Regions from separate parts of the Staphylococcus sp. EG-SA-2 genome, predicted to be linked through region 2. Evidence: riboswitches for the same ligand, from Rfam matches in the RefSeq annotation. Region 2 holds a riboswitch; the other holds the start of a gene.
What was found. A riboswitch is a leader RNA that binds a small molecule or an ion and turns the genes downstream of it on or off. The one in region 2 is predicted to bind S-adenosylmethionine.
Positions count from the first base shown of each region.

Region 1 (8,833 bases), on a different contig from region 2:
TGGACAACACAATGGGTATCCAATATGATACATCGAATGAAACTGTGGTGCCGAAAGAGTCGCCGTCCAACATATTAAATACATCATTTAATTTAGATGACATTGCATCAATTATGTTTACATCAGGGACAACGGGCCCTCAAAAAGCGGTGCCACAAACGTTTCGTAATCATTATGCCAGTGCAATCGGATGTAAAGAGAGCTTGGGATTTGATCGTGACACTAATTGGCTATCTGTCTTGCCGATTTATCATATTTCGGGTCTCAGTGTACTTTTAAGAGCTGTTATTGAAGGTTTTACTGTGCGCATTGTTGATAAATTCAATGCCGAACAAATTTTAACGATGATTAAAAATGAACGAATCACGCACATTTCGCTTGTGCCACAAACTTTAAATTGGCTTATGCAACAAGGTTTACATGAACCTTATAATTTACAAAAAATATTACTCGGCGGTGCTAAATTATCTGCCACTATGATAGAGACGGCATTACAATATAACCTGCCAATTTATAATTCATTTGGTATGACTGAGACATGTTCGCAATTTTTAACAGCAACACCGGAAATGTTGCATGCACGTCCTGACACTGTAGGGATGCCAAGTGCCAATGTTGACGTTAAAATTAAAAATCCTAATAAAGAAGGTCATGGAGAATTAATGATTAAAGGTGCCAATGTGATGAATGGATATTTGTATCCAACAGATTTAACGGGTACGTTTGAAAATGGTTATTTTAATACAGGTGACATTGCTGAAATAGATCATGAAGGTTATGTTATGATTTATGACCGACGTAAAGATTTAATTATTAGTGGCGGTGAAAATATTTATCCATATCAAATTGAAACGGTAGCGAAGCAATTTCCAGGTATCAGTGACGCAGTATGTGTAGGGCATCCTGATGATACTTGGGGCCAAGTGCCTAAATTATATTTTGTCAGTGAAAGTGACATTTCAAAGGCACAATTGATTGCATATTTATCAAAACATTTAGCGAAATATAAAGTACCGAAACACTTTGAAAAGGTTGATACTTTACCTTATACATCAACGGGTAAATTACAGAGAAATAAGTTGTATAGAGGATGATTTGATGAAGTTGACAGCTTTGCATTTTTATAAATATAGTGAGCCATTTAAGTCACAAATTGTAACACCGAAAGTCACTTTAACGCATCGTGATTGTTTGTTTATCGAATTGATTGATGACAAAGGAAATGCATATTTCGGGGAATGTAACGCTTTTCAAACAGATTGGTATGATCATGAAACAATTGCTTCAGTGAAACATGTAATTGAGCAATGGTTCGAAGATAATAGAAATAAATCATTTGAAACGTATGAAGCAGCACTAAAATTAGTAGATTCATTGGAAAATACGCCTGCTGCAAGGGCAACTATTGTCATGGCATTGTATCAAATGTTTCATGTACTGCCTTCATTTTCAGTAGCATATGGAGCGACAGCGAGCGGCTTATCAAATAAACAACTAGAGTCATTGAAAGCAACAAAGCCGACCAGAATTAAATTAAAATGGACGCCTCAAATCATGCATCAAATTAGAGTGTTACGGGAATTAGACTTTCACTTTCAATTGGTTATAGATGCAAATGAGTCATTGGATCGTCAAGATTTCACACAGTTACAGCTATTAGCGCGTGAACAGGTTCTTTATATCGAAGAGCCATTTAAAGATATCTCCATGCTTGATGAAGTAGTGGATGGAACAATACCTCCAATAGCCCTTGATGAAAAGGCAACATCGTTGTTGGACATAATTAATTTGATAGAATTATACAATGTGAAAGTTGTTGTATTAAAACCATTTCGTCTAGGTGGCATTGATAAAGTGCAAACGGCAATTGATACTTTGAAAAGTCATGGTGTAAAAGTGGTTATTGGCGGCATGTACGAATATGGTTTAAGCCGTTATTTTACAGCGATGCTTGCTCGTAAAGGTGATTATCCAGGAGATGTTACACCAGCAGGTTATTATTTTGATCAAGATGTGGTTACTAAATCAGGCATATTAAAAGAGGGGCGACTCGAATTTCGCCCCCCTTTAGTGGATATAACTCAATTACAACCATATTAATGGTTATGTTTATGTGAATGCTTGCTTGCTGACTTGTCTTTTTTTAACGGAACAGGGTCAAAGCCACCTTTATGAAGCGGATGACATTTTAAAATACGACGGATGCCTAAATAAAGGCCTTTGAAAGCACCGTGGTATTGAATCGCTTCTCTAGTGTACTCTGAACATGTTGGATAAAAACGACAAGTTGGTGGAGTGAGTGGCGAAATGAAACGTTGATAAAAATGAATCATCGCCAAGAATATCTTTTTCATAATTAATGCCTCCAACGATAGTAATTAACTATTATATTAACATACAATGTAGGGATGTGATGCGCGTGAAGTTTAGGGATAAAGATAATCGTCAAGTTAATTTGACATTTAAAAAGGATAATGAGATAGCAGATGGCAATCATGTGCTAGCTATTCCAACGTTTAAAAATCAATTGCTTTTTACCAAACATAATTTACGGGGGATTGAATTTCCTGGTGGTAAAAGGGAACGCGGGGAAAGTAGTGCTGAAGCAGTTACCCGTGAATTATATGAAGAAACAGGCGCCAAAGTTAAAAATATTCATTACATAGCACAATATACCATTGAAACACATGATCAAACTGATTTTGTAAAAGATGTATATTTTATCGAAGTTGAATCATTGGTAAGCAAGAACGATTATTTAGAAACAGCAGGGCCAGTGTTGTTTAACTGTATCAATGATATTGAACTCGCACAACGGAGTTTCTTACTGCAAGATAGTACCATTTTAAAATGCGTAGAGAGGGTGCAATCACTTGGATTTTATCAAACGTAAACGAATGCCAATTGAATCTTTTACGCATCAATTCGAAGAAATTACATATTTGTCAGATGACTTACAAGTAAAAGCTTTAATGATGACACCACATCATGAAGTAAATCGCATTGTAGTTTATTTGCGAGGTGGCAAAGGTCAAGTAGGACGTGTGCGCGCAGGTAGATTAATGCAATTTTCAGATAGTCAAACTTTAGTGATTGGGCCATACTACCGAGGTAACAATGGGAGTGAAGGTAAAGACGAATTTTACCGTGGCGATTTAAATGATGTGACGCAATTATTAAGGTTGCTACATGATAAATATCCACATGCATTTATCCACATGGTTGGTTTTTCGCGAGGTGGTTTACAAGGATTGTTGACATTTCAAGACTTACCAGTAACAAGTTATACAATCTGGGGTGGTGTCTCAGATATTGATTTAATGTATGAAGAACGTGTCGATTTAAGAGGCATGCTACGAAGAATGATTGGTCATCCGAAAAAAGATCGAGCGGCATATGAGGCACGCCAAGCGATTCCAAACATTAATGAAAACAGTCCGCCAATATTAATTGTACATGGAGGGAAAGACCAGCAAGTTGGTATTCATCATGCGTATTATTTAGCGGACCAACTAGAGTTAAAAGGTGCCACGCATGAAACATTTTATCAAATGGCAGAAGGACATGTGCCAAGACCACCAGCGATGGTTGAAACATTGACTTATATTAAAGAGTTTATGAAACAAGTTGAGTTGCATAGCTAGTATGAAACGTGGTGTGCGCATGGGAACTATCAAGCTTTGAAGATGTGTGATATACGTTGAATGAGGGGTATGCGCTTTCAATGAAAATGTGCTCCATGCAGATAACTGTATGTGCTTTTTGTGAATAGGAACAACTTGCGTTGAGTTAACGATAAGTACTTTATGCAAAGTGGGGCAACATGCATAGCGTAAGGAACCGGTACTTTATGTGAAGACGTGCTGCTTCCATTAAATGAGTGATGCGAGTTTGGCATGAAGGTCACCTTAAATGTGCATTGTTGTAATAAAATTGCCTATAAATTTTTAGCACATAAAATAAGAGGAGCCAACCATTGTTAGACTATAACAACGGTTGGCTCTTTAATTAGTATTCAAATTTATTTGTTGAAGCTACCTTTTTCAGCAATATGTTCAACTTTTTCACCAAATTTTTCGAAGTTCTTTTCAAAACGTTGAATTAAATCTTCTGCTTGTGCTTTATATTTCTCTTTGTCGCTCCAAGCATTAATTGGATTTAAAATTGTTTTCGGTACATCTTCAATTTCTACAGGAATGCTTAAACCAAACGTACTATCTTTTGTATATTCTGCATTTTTCAATTTGCCAGAAATCGCTTGGTTTACCATTTGACGTGTGTAATGTAAGCTGATTCTACGTCCTACACCATATTTTCCGCCAGTCCATCCAGTATTAACAAGATAAACATCAACATCATGTAAATCGATAAGTTCACCTAATAAATCAGCGTAAACAGTAGGGTGTAACGGGAAGAACGGTGCTCCGAAACATGTTGAGAATGATGGTTCAGGTTCTGTCACACCACGCTCTGTACCAGCTAATTTAGAAGTGAAACCACTCAAGAAATGATACATTGCTTGGTCTTTATTTAACTTTGAAATCGGTGGAATAACACCAAATGCATCCGCAGTTAAGAAAATAATTGTATTTGGATGTGCTGCTTTTGATGGTACTACAATATTGTCAATGTGATTAATTGGATAAGCGGCACGCGTGTTTTCTGTATAACGATTGTCTTCAAAGTCCACTGAACCATCTTCTGCAACTACAGTGTTCTCTAAAATTGCACCATATTTGATTGCGTCAAAAATCTGTGGTTCTTTTTCTTTGGAAAGATTAATTGCTTTTGCATAGCAGCCACCTTCGATATTAAAGACCCCGTTTTTATTCCATCCGTGTTCATCATCACCGATTAGTTTACGGTGTGGGTCAGCCGATAAGGTTGTTTTACCAGTGCCAGATAGACCAAAGAATAATGCAACATCGCCTTTTTCACCAACGTTTGCTGAGCAATGCATGCTCATAATATCTTGCATCGGTAAGAGATAATTCATTACAGAGAAGATACCTTTTTTCATTTCACCAGCGTATTCAGTACCGCCGATTAAAATGACTTTGTGTTTAAATGAAATAATGACAAAGGTTTCAGATTTAGTACCATCAACTTCTGGATCTGCTTTAAAATGTGGTGCAGAAACGATAGTGAAGTTAGGTTTAATCTTTGTAGCTTCTTCTTTTGATTCAGGTCTAATAAACATATTTTTAGCAAATAAATTATGCCATGCTAATTCATTGATGACTGTAAGTTTTAACATTGTATCTTTATCGCTACCAGCGTAGCCTTTAAATACGTATAGTTCATCTTTTTTATCTAAATAGTCTAGTACTTTATGGTATAACTTCAAGAAAGTTTCTTCATCGATAGGTTGATTAATTTCTCCCCAATCAATGTTATCTCTATATGAAGGTTCAGAGACAAAAAATTTGTCTTTAGGCGAACGACCAGTATATTTTCCAGTACTTGCATTAACAGCACCAAGTTCTGTTAATACCCCTTCGTTATTGTCTAAGATTTTATTATAAAGTTGTGTCGTCGAAAGTTGAAAATGTGACGTTGGTTTTTTCAGTAATTTGTCAATTTTAGTTGTTTCAGTGTATGTGTCTACTGACATCCTAAATCCCTCCAAAGCGATAATTTAAATGTAAGCCTTTACATTTAATTAGTATAACACATTAACATAATTAATCTACAATATTTTACTGTAAATTTATTTGTGAAAAATTGACATTAATTCATTAATTAGGTACTATTATTTTTAACGGATTCTCTTATCCTGAGTGGTGGAGGGACATGGACCCAATGAAACCCAGCAACCTCTTTTTTTATAAAAGAAAGGTGCCAAACCGTTTGCAGACAAATAGGTCTGAACGATAAGAGCGAATGGACGTATTAGGCCTTCTCTCTATATTAATAGTTAGAAGGTCTTTTTTATTTAGCTCACAGAGAGAGAATTTTCGTAATATAAATTTAAAGGAGCAAACTATGTTAAATAACAAACGATTATTTACTTCAGAGTCTGTTACAGAAGGACACCCAGATAAAATCGCTGACCAAGTGTCAGATGCAATATTAGATGCTATTTTAAAAGACGACCCAAATGCACGTGTAGCTTGTGAAACAACTGTTACAACAGGTATGGCATTGATCGCCGGCGAAATTTCTACAACAACATATGTTGATATTCCGAAAGTTGTTAGAGAAACAATTAAAGAAATTGGATACACAAGAGCAAAATATGGTTATGATTATGAAACAATGGCAATTTTAACTGCGATTGATGAACAATCACCTGACATTGCACAAGGCGTGGATAAAGCATTAGAGTATCGTGATAAAGATAGCGAAGAAGAAATTGAAGCAACAGGTGCAGGTGACCAAGGTTTAATGTTTGGTTACGCAACGAATGAAACAGAAACGTACATGCCTCTAGCAATTTATTTATCACATCAATTGGCAAAACGTTTATCTGATGTGCGTAAAGATGGTACGTTAAATTATTTACGACCAGACGGTAAAGTTCAGGTCACTGTTGAATATGATGAAAATGATAACCCAGTACGTATTGATACGATTGTCGTATCAACACAACATGCTGATGATGTGACACTTGAACAAATTCAAGAAGACATCAAAGCGCATGTCATTTATCCAACTGTTCCAGAAAACTTGATTAATGAACAAACTAAATTCTACATCAATCCTACAGGACGCTTTGTAATCGGTGGACCTCAAGGTGATGCAGGATTAACAGGACGTAAAATCATTGTTGATACGTATGGTGGCTATGCACGTCATGGTGGCGGATGCTTCAGTGGTAAGGATCCTACAAAAGTAGACCGCTCAGCTGCATATGCTGCACGTTATGTGGCTAAAAATATTGTTGCAGCAGGTTTAGCAGATCAATGTGAAGTACAATTGGCATATGCGATTGGTGTTGCAGAACCAGTGTCAATTGCAATTGATACATTTGGAACAGGTAAAGTTTCTGAAGGACAACTTGTCGAAGCAGTTAGAAAACACTTTGACCTAAGACCTGCAGGCATTATTAAAATGCTTGATTTGAAACAACCGATTTACAAACAAACTGCTGCTTATGGTCATTTTGGACGTACAGATGTATTATTCCCATGGGAAAAATTAGACAAAGTGGAAGAATTAAAAGACGCAGTAAAATATTAAGATGAATTTAATATAGCTAAATAAAAGATTTTCGGTATATAAATGATAATATGTATCGAAAATCTTTAGCTTTTCTATTATAATTAAAGTTATTCATATATTAAAAAGGAGCGTTGTTGTGATGGATTTATCTTCACCGATAGTCATTGGACTCATTATTGCAGTAGTCATTGCATTAATCTTTTTTGTCCTTTTCTTAGTTACCTTAGGTAGTAAGAAAAAAGTTAAGCGACAAACAGAAGAAAAGTATGAACAACAAGAACAAAACATTAAAAAGTCTCATGAAGAAGCTTTAGAGAAAGAGCGTATTCAAAATAAAAAGACAATTACAAAACAACAAGAAGATTATAATCACATGGTTAGTACAAAAGATCGTGAGATTGACGCATTAAAATTGTTCTCGAAAAATCATAGTGAATATGTAACGGACATGAGATTAATTGGTATTCGTGAAAGATTAGTTAAAGAAAAACGAATTCGACCAGAAGATATGCACATTATGGCAAATATCTTTTTACCAAAGGATGGCTTTAATAATATTGAACGAATTAGTCATTTAGTATTAACAAGAACTGGTCTTTATATTATTGATTCTCAATTGTTAAAAGGTCATGTTTATAATGGTATTAGTGGCGGTCAATTTAAAGATTTACCACCAATGGAACAAGTATTTGATACATTGGATTTAGATAAATCTAGACCACAAACTATTGTGATGGATCAAAATGATGACAAACGTTCATTATCTTTTGTAAATTATTCAGATCAAATTGAGGCGATTAAACAATTGGCTGAAGACTTACAAAAAGAATTAGGTGCCAAATATACGCCAACTTCAATTTTATACTTTAATCCTAAAAATGAAGGCGATGTAACGATTTCAAATTATAATCAAAATAGTGCTGTCAAAGTGCTTGTCGGTGCTGAACAATTAGACGAGTTCTTTAACAAATTTGTATTCCATGGTCGTATTCAATACAACGTGGAAGACTTACAACAAATGATGGATAAAATTGAATCATTCAATTAAATGTTAGGCTGAAGTGATGACTATATGTTGTGACTTCGGCTTTTTTAGTTTGTCATAAATTAAACATAATTGCTTTTACAATTTGATTAATGTTTGAGAGATATTACTAGAATTTTAGTGGTTGATTGCTCTAAGTGTTTTTTCTCATGTATTCAACTCAGATTTGTTATGATAACAGGGTATAATACATCAAAAAGGTGAGGCGATATTTATGGAGGTTAAAACATTTTATAATGGAAACACGATGCCACAAATTGGTTTAGGGACATTTCGTGTGGAAAATGATGAAAATTGCATGGAAAGTGTTAAGTATGCCATTGAACAAGGATATCGTAGTATTGATACCGCAAAAGTTTATGGGAATGAAGAACAAGTAGGTGCTGGCATTCGTGCCGGATTGGAGTCAACTGGTATTGCTAGAGAAGACTTATTTATTACTTCAAAATTATATTTTGAGGATTTCGGTCGTGAAAATGTAGCAGCTGCTTACGAAGCTAGTTTATCTAGATTAGGTTTAAAATACTTAGATTTGTATCTAGTACATTGGCCAGGCACGAACGAAGCCGTAATGGTTGATACATGGAAAGGTATGGAAGATTTATATAAAAATAATAAAGCTAA
Region 1 covers NZ_JACYHC010001182.1:319-9,151, forward strand. Annotated here, with positions in the region: partial or broken gene menE (o-succinylbenzoate--CoA ligase) at 1-1,094, shown strand, start outside; gene menC (o-succinylbenzoate synthase) at 1,099-2,100, shown strand; gene yidD (membrane protein insertion efficiency factor YidD) at 2,097-2,354, opposite strand; gene ytkD (RNA deprotection pyrophosphohydrolase) at 2,420-2,893, shown strand; gene IDG60_RS19390 (alpha/beta hydrolase family protein) at 2,898-3,644, shown strand; gene pckA (phosphoenolpyruvate carboxykinase (ATP)) at 4,022-5,614, opposite strand; SAM riboswitch class I at 5,769-5,880, shown strand; gene metK (methionine adenosyltransferase) at 5,986-7,182, shown strand; gene IDG60_RS19405 (nuclease-related domain-containing protein) at 7,304-8,212, shown strand; gene IDG60_RS19410 (aldo/keto reductase) at 8,424-8,833, shown strand, end outside.
Region 1: it holds a riboswitch for S-adenosylmethionine, as region 2 does, so the genes downstream of both, metK (methionine adenosyltransferase) here and IDG60_RS21195 (methionine ABC transporter ATP-binding protein) in region 2, are expected to answer to the same signal.

Region 2 (8,158 bases):
GGATATGATGAATTAATGGAACCTGTGTGTAACACATTTACTGCTAAGGAGCCATTTAATCAACTTGGTGGTTATCCATATTTTGACCAAATAGATCCAAGAACGAACGATCAAGAACTGAAAATGTATGATAGAGTCTTACTGCAAATTGATTCTACAAGAGATGGTAATTCTTCGATTATATGGGGTGATTTAGGTATTGCCAATATCTTAGTGAAATCTACTGACCTTGAGGCTATGAAGTTTGATGATTACATGTATTCATGGGATTGCAGCTAAGAGAATCATAAAAATATATTACTTTAATAAGTGTAGTATCTATAGATCAATCTAGGGAGTGGGACAGAAATGATATTTTCGCAAAATTTATTTCGTCGTCCCACCCCAACTTGCATTGTCTGTAGAAATTGAGAATCCAATTTCTCTTTGTTGGGGCCCATCCCCAACTTGCATTGCCTGTAGAATTTCTTTTCGAAATTCTCTGTGTTGGGGCCCCTGACTAGAATTGAAAAAAGCTTGTTACAAGCGCATTTTCGTTCAGTCAACTACTGCCAATATAACTTCGTAGAGCATAGAACATTGATTTATGTCCCAGCCTGTTTTCATAAGCCACAGCTAATGTGTATTTAAAAATAGGAATACATGAGTAAAACTCATGCATAAGAAATACTAATTTCTAAAGAAAAAGTATTTCTTTATGTTGGGGCCCCCAACTTGCACATTATTGTAAGCTGACTTTCCGCCAGCTTCTGTGTTGGGGCCCCGCTATAATTGAAAAGTTTGTTATAGGTGTATTTTCTTTTGGTTAACTATTGTTAATATAACATTGTAGATTTTAGGATGTTGATTTTTGACTTAGCCTTTGTCTGCTTATGTTAAATGTTCCAGCTAGTCAAACATTGAGTTTGTAATTATTATATTAAGCTAGTTTAAATTTTTTGTGATTTATGTTTTATTCATACCAATTTTGTGAAATGATACAGTGACAGATGTTTATTGATTTTAAAGGGTGATGATGATGGCTATTGTAAATAAAGTGATAATTGTTGAAGGAAAATCTGATAAAAAAAGGGTGCAACAGGTTATTGCAGAACCAGTCAATATTATTTGTACTCATGGAACAATGAGTATAGATAAGCTTGATGATATGATAGAATCACTGTATGATAAACAAGTTTTTGTATTAGCCGATTCTGATGACGAAGGAGATCGAATTAGAAATTGGTTTAAACGTTATTTGAGTGAAAGTGAACATATATTTATTGATAAAACTTACTGTCAAGTTGCGAATTGCCCCAAACAATATTTGGCGCATGTACTTTCAAAACATGGCTTTACTTGTAAGAAAGAAACACCTCTTTTACCGAATATAAATAATGAAAGGTTAGTTTTAGTAAATGAATAATTCATTAGACATCAAAGATGTAACTACATTTTATGAGGAAGACAAACATTTAATCTTTGGTTATACACCAACGTGTGGTACTTGTAAGGTTTCAGAAAGAATGTTAGACATTGCTAATGAAATATTGCAGTTACCATTATTGAAAATAGATTTAAACTTTTATCCTCAGTTTTGTAAAGATATGCAAATCATGTCTACGCCGATTTTATTGTTGATGAATAAAGATAAAGAAGTAAAACGAATTTATGCATTTAAATCGGTGACTGATTTGTTAGAAAATTTAAAATAGTTATTGACGAAATTTTACTAAGGTGTTAGGATTAATACAAATTAAATGATGCGTAAACTCTTATCGAGAGTGGTGGAGGGATGTGCCCTACGAAGCCCGGCAACCGTCTTATATAGAAATGGTGCCAATTCACATAAAGTTTTAACTTTTGAAGATGAGAGAAACAATACTACTATTGCTTTCTCAATTTTTCTATCGATATTGAGAAAGCATTTTTTATTTTATTAAGCAACACAGGGAGGAATCAACGTGATTGAATTAAAAGAAGTTGTTAAAGAATATCGGACTAAAAATAAAGAAGTCCTTGCTGTAGATCACGTTAATTTATCGATTCGAGCAGGATCGATTTATGGCGTCATTGGTTTTTCTGGAGCAGGAAAAAGTACTTTGATTCGAATGTTTAATCATTTAGAAGCGCCTACATCAGGTGAAGTTATTATAGATGGAGACCATATAGGTCAATTGTCCAAAAATGGATTAAGAGCAAAAAGACAAAAAGTAAGTATGATCTTCCAACATTTTAATTTGTTATGGTCAAGGACTGTGTTAAAAAATATTATGTTTCCGCTTGAAATTGCAGGTGTCCCTAGAAGGAGAGCTAAGCAAAAAGCATTAGAACTTGTCGAACTCGTCGGTTTAAAAGGTAGAGAAAAGGCTTATCCATCAGAGTTATCAGGTGGACAAAAGCAACGTGTTGGGATTGCACGAGCGTTAGCTAATGATCCAACGGTCTTGCTTTGTGATGAGGCAACAAGTGCACTTGATCCGCAAACAACAGATGAAATTTTAGATCTACTACTAAAAATTAGAGAACAACAAAATTTAACAATTGTACTAATTACGCATGAAATGCATGTCATTCGTCGTATTTGTGATGAAGTTGCAGTTATGGAAAGTGGTAAAGTGATAGAACATGGACCGGTGACACAGGTTTTTGAAAATCCGCAACACACTGTGACAAAACGATTTGTGAAAGAAGATTTAAATGATGATTTCGAAACATCTTTAACAGAATTAGAGCCATTAGAAAAAGATGCTTATATCGTTAGATTAGTTTTCGCTGGTTCAACAACAACCGAGCCTATTGTATCGAGTCTATCAACTGCCTATGATATTAAAATTAATATTTTAGAAGCAAATATTAAAAATACAAAAAATGGAACAGTCGGCTTTTTAGTTCTGCATATTCCATATATTTCAAGTGTAGATTTCGGAAAATTCGAAAAAGAGTTAATTGAGCGACAAGTTAAAATGGAGGTGTTAAGACATGGGTAAATCATTTAGTGAAATTATAAATGAAATGATTACAATGCCTAATATTCAGTGGCCAGAAGTTTGGACTGCAATAGTCGAAACACTATACATGACAGTCGTCTCAACTATATTTGCATTTATACTCGGTCTTATTTTAGGTGTGTTATTATTCTTGTCTGCTAAAGGTAAGTCTATCGGTGCAAGGTTATTTTATTCTATCGTTTCTTTCATTGTTAACTTATTTAGAGCGATACCATTTATTATTTTAATTTTATTATTAATTCCATTTACAAGTTTGATACTTGGAACGATAAGTGGTCCGACAGGTGCGTTACCAGCCTTGATTATTGGCGCAGCACCGTTTTATGCAAGGCTCGTAGAAATTGCTTTTAAAGAAATTGATAAAGGTGTCATCGAAGCGGCCTGGTCAATGGGTGCCAATACTTGGATAGTAATTCGTAAAGTCCTCTTACCTGAAGCCATGCCAGCGCTAGTGTCTGGCATTACAGTTACAGCAATCGCTTTAGTTGGTTCAACAGCAGTTGCAGGTGTAATTGGTGCCGGTGGTTTAGGAAATTTAGCATACTTAACAGGTTTCACTCGAAATCAAAATGATGTCATTTTAGTATCAACTGTTTTTATTTTAATTATTGTATTTATAATCCAATTCATTGGGGATTGGCTTACAAATAAACTTGATAAACGATAAATTGGGGGGTTCATTTTATGAAAAAATTATTTGGTCTTATTTTAGTATTAACATTTGCAGTTGTATTAGCAGCTTGCGGTAATGGAAACAAAAGTGGCAGTGACGATAAGAAAATAACAGTAGGTGCTTCACCAGCACCACATGCTGAAATTTTAGAAAAAGCAAAACCATTATTAGAGAAAAAAGGTTATGACCTAGATATTAAAACAATTAACGATTACACTACGCCTAATAAATTACTAGATAAAGGTGAAATTGACGCAAACTATTTCCAACATACACCATATTTAAACACAGAGAAAAAGGATAAAGGTTACAAAATCGTAAGTGCCGGTGATGTTCACTTAGAACCTATGGCTGTATACTCTAAAAAGTATAAAAGTTTAAAAGAATTACCAAAAGGTGCGACAGTTTATGTGTCTAATAATCCAGCTGAACAAGGACGCTTCTTAAAATTCTTCGTTGATGCAGGTTTAATTAAGATCAAAAAAGGCGTAAAAATTGAAGATGCTAAGTTTAGTGATATTACAGAGAATAAAAAAGATATTAAGTTTAATAATAAACAATCAGCAGAATTCTTACCTAAAATTTATCAAAATGAAGACGCTGATGCTGTTATCATTAATTCGAACTTTGCAATCGAACAAAAACTAAATCCTAAAAAAGATTCTATTGCTGTAGAAAGTGCGAAAGATAATCCTTATGCAAACTTAATTGCTGTTAAAGAAGGACATCAAGATGATAAGAAAATCAAAGCATTAATTGAAGTATTACAATCTAAAGATATTCAAGACTTCATTAATGAAAAATACAACGGTGCAGTTATTCCTGCTAAATAAATCATATTAATGGCTCAGTAACGTGATGTTGCTGGGCTTTTTAATTTAAACAGGTATTTATATGATATTTAGGAATGAGATGCTATTACGGATAAAGTAAAATCCTATATGCATGCGTGCTACTCATTTATTCTTATTTTTAATTTCACATGGCTAGTGACTAATACATCATAAATCATTAGTGATTCTTTATTATTTCAGTCCCACTCCCTCAAGTTAATGATGAATCTATTTCGCTAGTTATAAAATGACGTCAAATCAATATCAAAAATTATTTAAGTAAAATGTTTAGATAATTTTTCAGTGGGTAAGTATTATATATAACATTTAATTATTCCGAGGAGGCATTTATTATGGCAGACGAAAGTAAATTTGAACAAGCAAAAGGTAATGTTAAAGAAACAGTAGGTAATGTTACTGATAATAAAAATTTAGAAAACGAAGGTAAAGAAGATAAAGCTTCTGGTAAAGCGAAAGAATTCGTTGAAAATGCAAAAGAAAAAGCAACTGATTTTATTGATAAAGTAAAAGGTAACAAAGGCGAGTAATTTTACTTTTTTATTCCTAATACACTGCACATGCCACTTAGTCGGTATAACCATCGGCTAGGTGGTTTTTGTATTAAAAAAGTGGATACCAAAATTTATTAATAATTATTTTAATGTTAGAAAAAAACTAAATAAAAACTCGCTAATGATATCCAATAATATGTATACAAAACGAGACATATATTGCATATGATTAACGAGATACTGAATATATTTTATCACCCCTAAAATGATTATTCATTTTCAGCGGTAATTCGACCTAAAGTCAAACTTACAATAAAACCGATGATAAATACTACTAATGAAACGAACCACATCACGATATTAGTTGGTAAACCTGGAAATACTGCAAAGAGGGAGCCAACAACAAAACCAATGATTAATGCAAAAGTCATTAGTTTATGATGTGTTAGGAAATACTGGATAATTTTGCTTGAAATAATGAATCCAGCAAGCACCCCAAATCCGACTGCAAGTAGTATAGGAAGACCGGTAAAGTTAAGTTTAACAACTTCAGATATTGCTAGCATGACCGTACCATAGACGCCAAATACTAATAACATAAATGATCCTGAAATACCTGGGAGTAACATAGCGCTAGATGCACACATACCTGCAATAAAGTATTTAATAATAAGACCAGTTGATAGAGTAAGCGTTTCTCCAGCATGTTTATCACCATTATTCATTAATGTAATAACAATTAAGATAGCGATACCAGCTATAACCATCATGTAATGTTTAGTTGTAAATGACGTTTTATAGTTAGAAATTTTCAATAAATATGGAACGATACCAATGATTAATCCACCAAAGAAAAACATAGTTGGAATATGGTGTTGGCTTAATAAATAATTAAAAAGATTACTTAGTGATCCCATTGCCAGTAACATTCCAATTATAATGGGGATTAAAAATGTAAAACTTGGCCAAAAACGTCGTGAGAATATGCCGCTAATTGAAGCGATAAATTGATTGTAAATACCTAACAATAATGCGATAGTCCCACCGCTAACACCAGGTACCAAGTCACTCGTTCCCATAGCAAAACCTTTTAGAATATTAATCCATTTAAATTGTTGCATGAATAACTCCTTTCAAACGATTGGAATAAAATCATAAATAGCATCATACCATATTACAAATGTCCTAGTGAAATGATAACATATTTTAAATTCATAAAATCCATTGAGAAATTATGTGCACTTATTATCATTTATATTTTTAAAGAGAGCGGATTAGAGTTGTACTTTAGAGTTATTAAAAATAATAAAAAGGGTTTAAGTTGTTTATATTAAGGTATAAGTAAGTTATAATTAACTGAACGCATTATTACAAAGTCTTTTTGACTACAAATTAAAATTATTATAAACTAGTTAAGAAAACTTTATATTTTACGGAGGGAATATAAAATGGCATCAACATTAGAAATCAAAGACCTACATGTGTCTATTGAGGATAAAGAAATCTTAAAAGGTGTTAACTTGACAATTAACACTGATGAAATACATGCGATTATGGGACCAAACGGGACAGGTAAATCAACTTTATCATCTGCAATTATGGGACACCCAAGCTATGAAGTAACTAAAGGAGAAGTACTTTTAGACGGTGTAAATATTTTAGAATTAGAAGTTGATGAAAGAGCAAAAGCAGGATTATTCTTGGCAATGCAATATCCATCAGAAATTACAGGTGTTACAAATGCTGATTTCATGCGTTCAGCAATCAATGCGAAACGTGAAGAAGGACAAGAAATCAACTTAATGCAATTTATTAAGAAATTAGATAAAAACATGGATTTTCTAGACATAGATAAAGACATGGCACAACGTTATTTAAATGAAGGTTTCTCAGGTGGAGAGAAGAAACGTAACGAAATCTTACAATTAATGATGTTAGAACCTAAGTTTGCAATCTTAGATGAAATCGATTCAGGGTTAGACATCGATGCATTAAAAGTTGTATCTAAAGGTATTAACCAAATGCGTGGGGAAAACTTTGGTGCATTAATGATTACACACTATCAACGATTATTAAATTACATTACTCCTGATAAAGTACATGTAATGTATGCTGGTAAAGTCGTTAAATCTGGTGGTCCAGAATTAGCAAAACGTCTTGAAGAAGAAGGATATGAATGGGTTAAAGAAGAGTTCGGTTCAGCTGAATAATCTTATTAATACAGTATCCATGAGATGTTCATCTATATATGATGAAAATGAACATTTATACGAAATAGTAAATTTCATCAAGTAGGAGGAAAAAGTTATGACAACTGATATTTTGAACATTTCTGAAGAACAACTTGTTGATTATTCTAAAGCCCACAATGAACCTTCTTGGATGACAGAATTACGTAAAAAAGCTTTGAAATTAACAGAAACTTTAGAAATGCCAAAACCTGATAAAACAAAATTAAGAAAATGGGATTTTGATTCTTTTAAACAACACGATGTAAAAGGTGATGTTTATCAATCTTTATCACAATTACCTGAGTCAGTAAGAGAAATTATTGACGTAGATCATTCTAAAAACTTAGTAATTCAACATAATAATACGATTGCGTACACACAAGTTGATGATAATGCATCGAAAGATGGCGTTATCGTTGAAGGTTTAGCAGACGCTCTTATGAACCATAGTGATTTAGTACAAAAGCACTTTATGAAAGATGCAGTAACAGTAGATGAACATCGTATCACAGCGCTACACACGGCATTAGTTAATGGTGGCGTATTTGTTTATGTTCCTAAAAATGTAGTTGTAGAACATCCAGTACAATACGTTGTGTTGCACGACGACAAAAATGCAAGCTTTTATAACCATGTTATCATCGTTACTGAAGAAAGCGCCGAAGTCACATATGTTGAAAATTACTTATCAAATGCATCTGGTGAAGGAAATCAATTAAATATTATTTCTGAAGTGATTGCTGGTGCAAATTCAAATATCACATATGGCTCAGTGGACTATATGGATAAAGGCTTTACAGGTCATATCATTCGACGTGGTATTACTGAAGCGGATGCCTCAATTAATTGGGCACTAGGTTTAATGAATGAGGGTAGCCAAATTATTGATAATACAACAAATTTATTTGGTGATCGTTCA
Region 2 covers NZ_JACYHC010001326.1:858-9,015, reverse strand. Annotated here, with positions in the region: partial or broken gene IDG60_RS21210 (DUF1963 domain-containing protein) at 1-279, shown strand, start outside; gene IDG60_RS21205 (toprim domain-containing protein) at 1,019-1,405, shown strand; gene IDG60_RS21200 (thioredoxin family protein) at 1,398-1,694, shown strand; SAM riboswitch class I at 1,752-1,855, shown strand; gene IDG60_RS21195 (methionine ABC transporter ATP-binding protein) at 1,944-2,969, shown strand; gene IDG60_RS21190 (methionine ABC transporter permease) at 2,962-3,657, shown strand; gene IDG60_RS21185 (MetQ/NlpA family ABC transporter substrate-binding protein) at 3,675-4,496, shown strand; gene IDG60_RS21180 (CsbD family protein) at 4,850-5,044, shown strand; gene popT (polyprenyl-phosphate transporter PopT) at 5,278-6,129, opposite strand; gene sufC (Fe-S cluster assembly ATPase SufC) at 6,457-7,218, shown strand; gene sufD (Fe-S cluster assembly protein SufD) at 7,316-8,158, shown strand, end outside.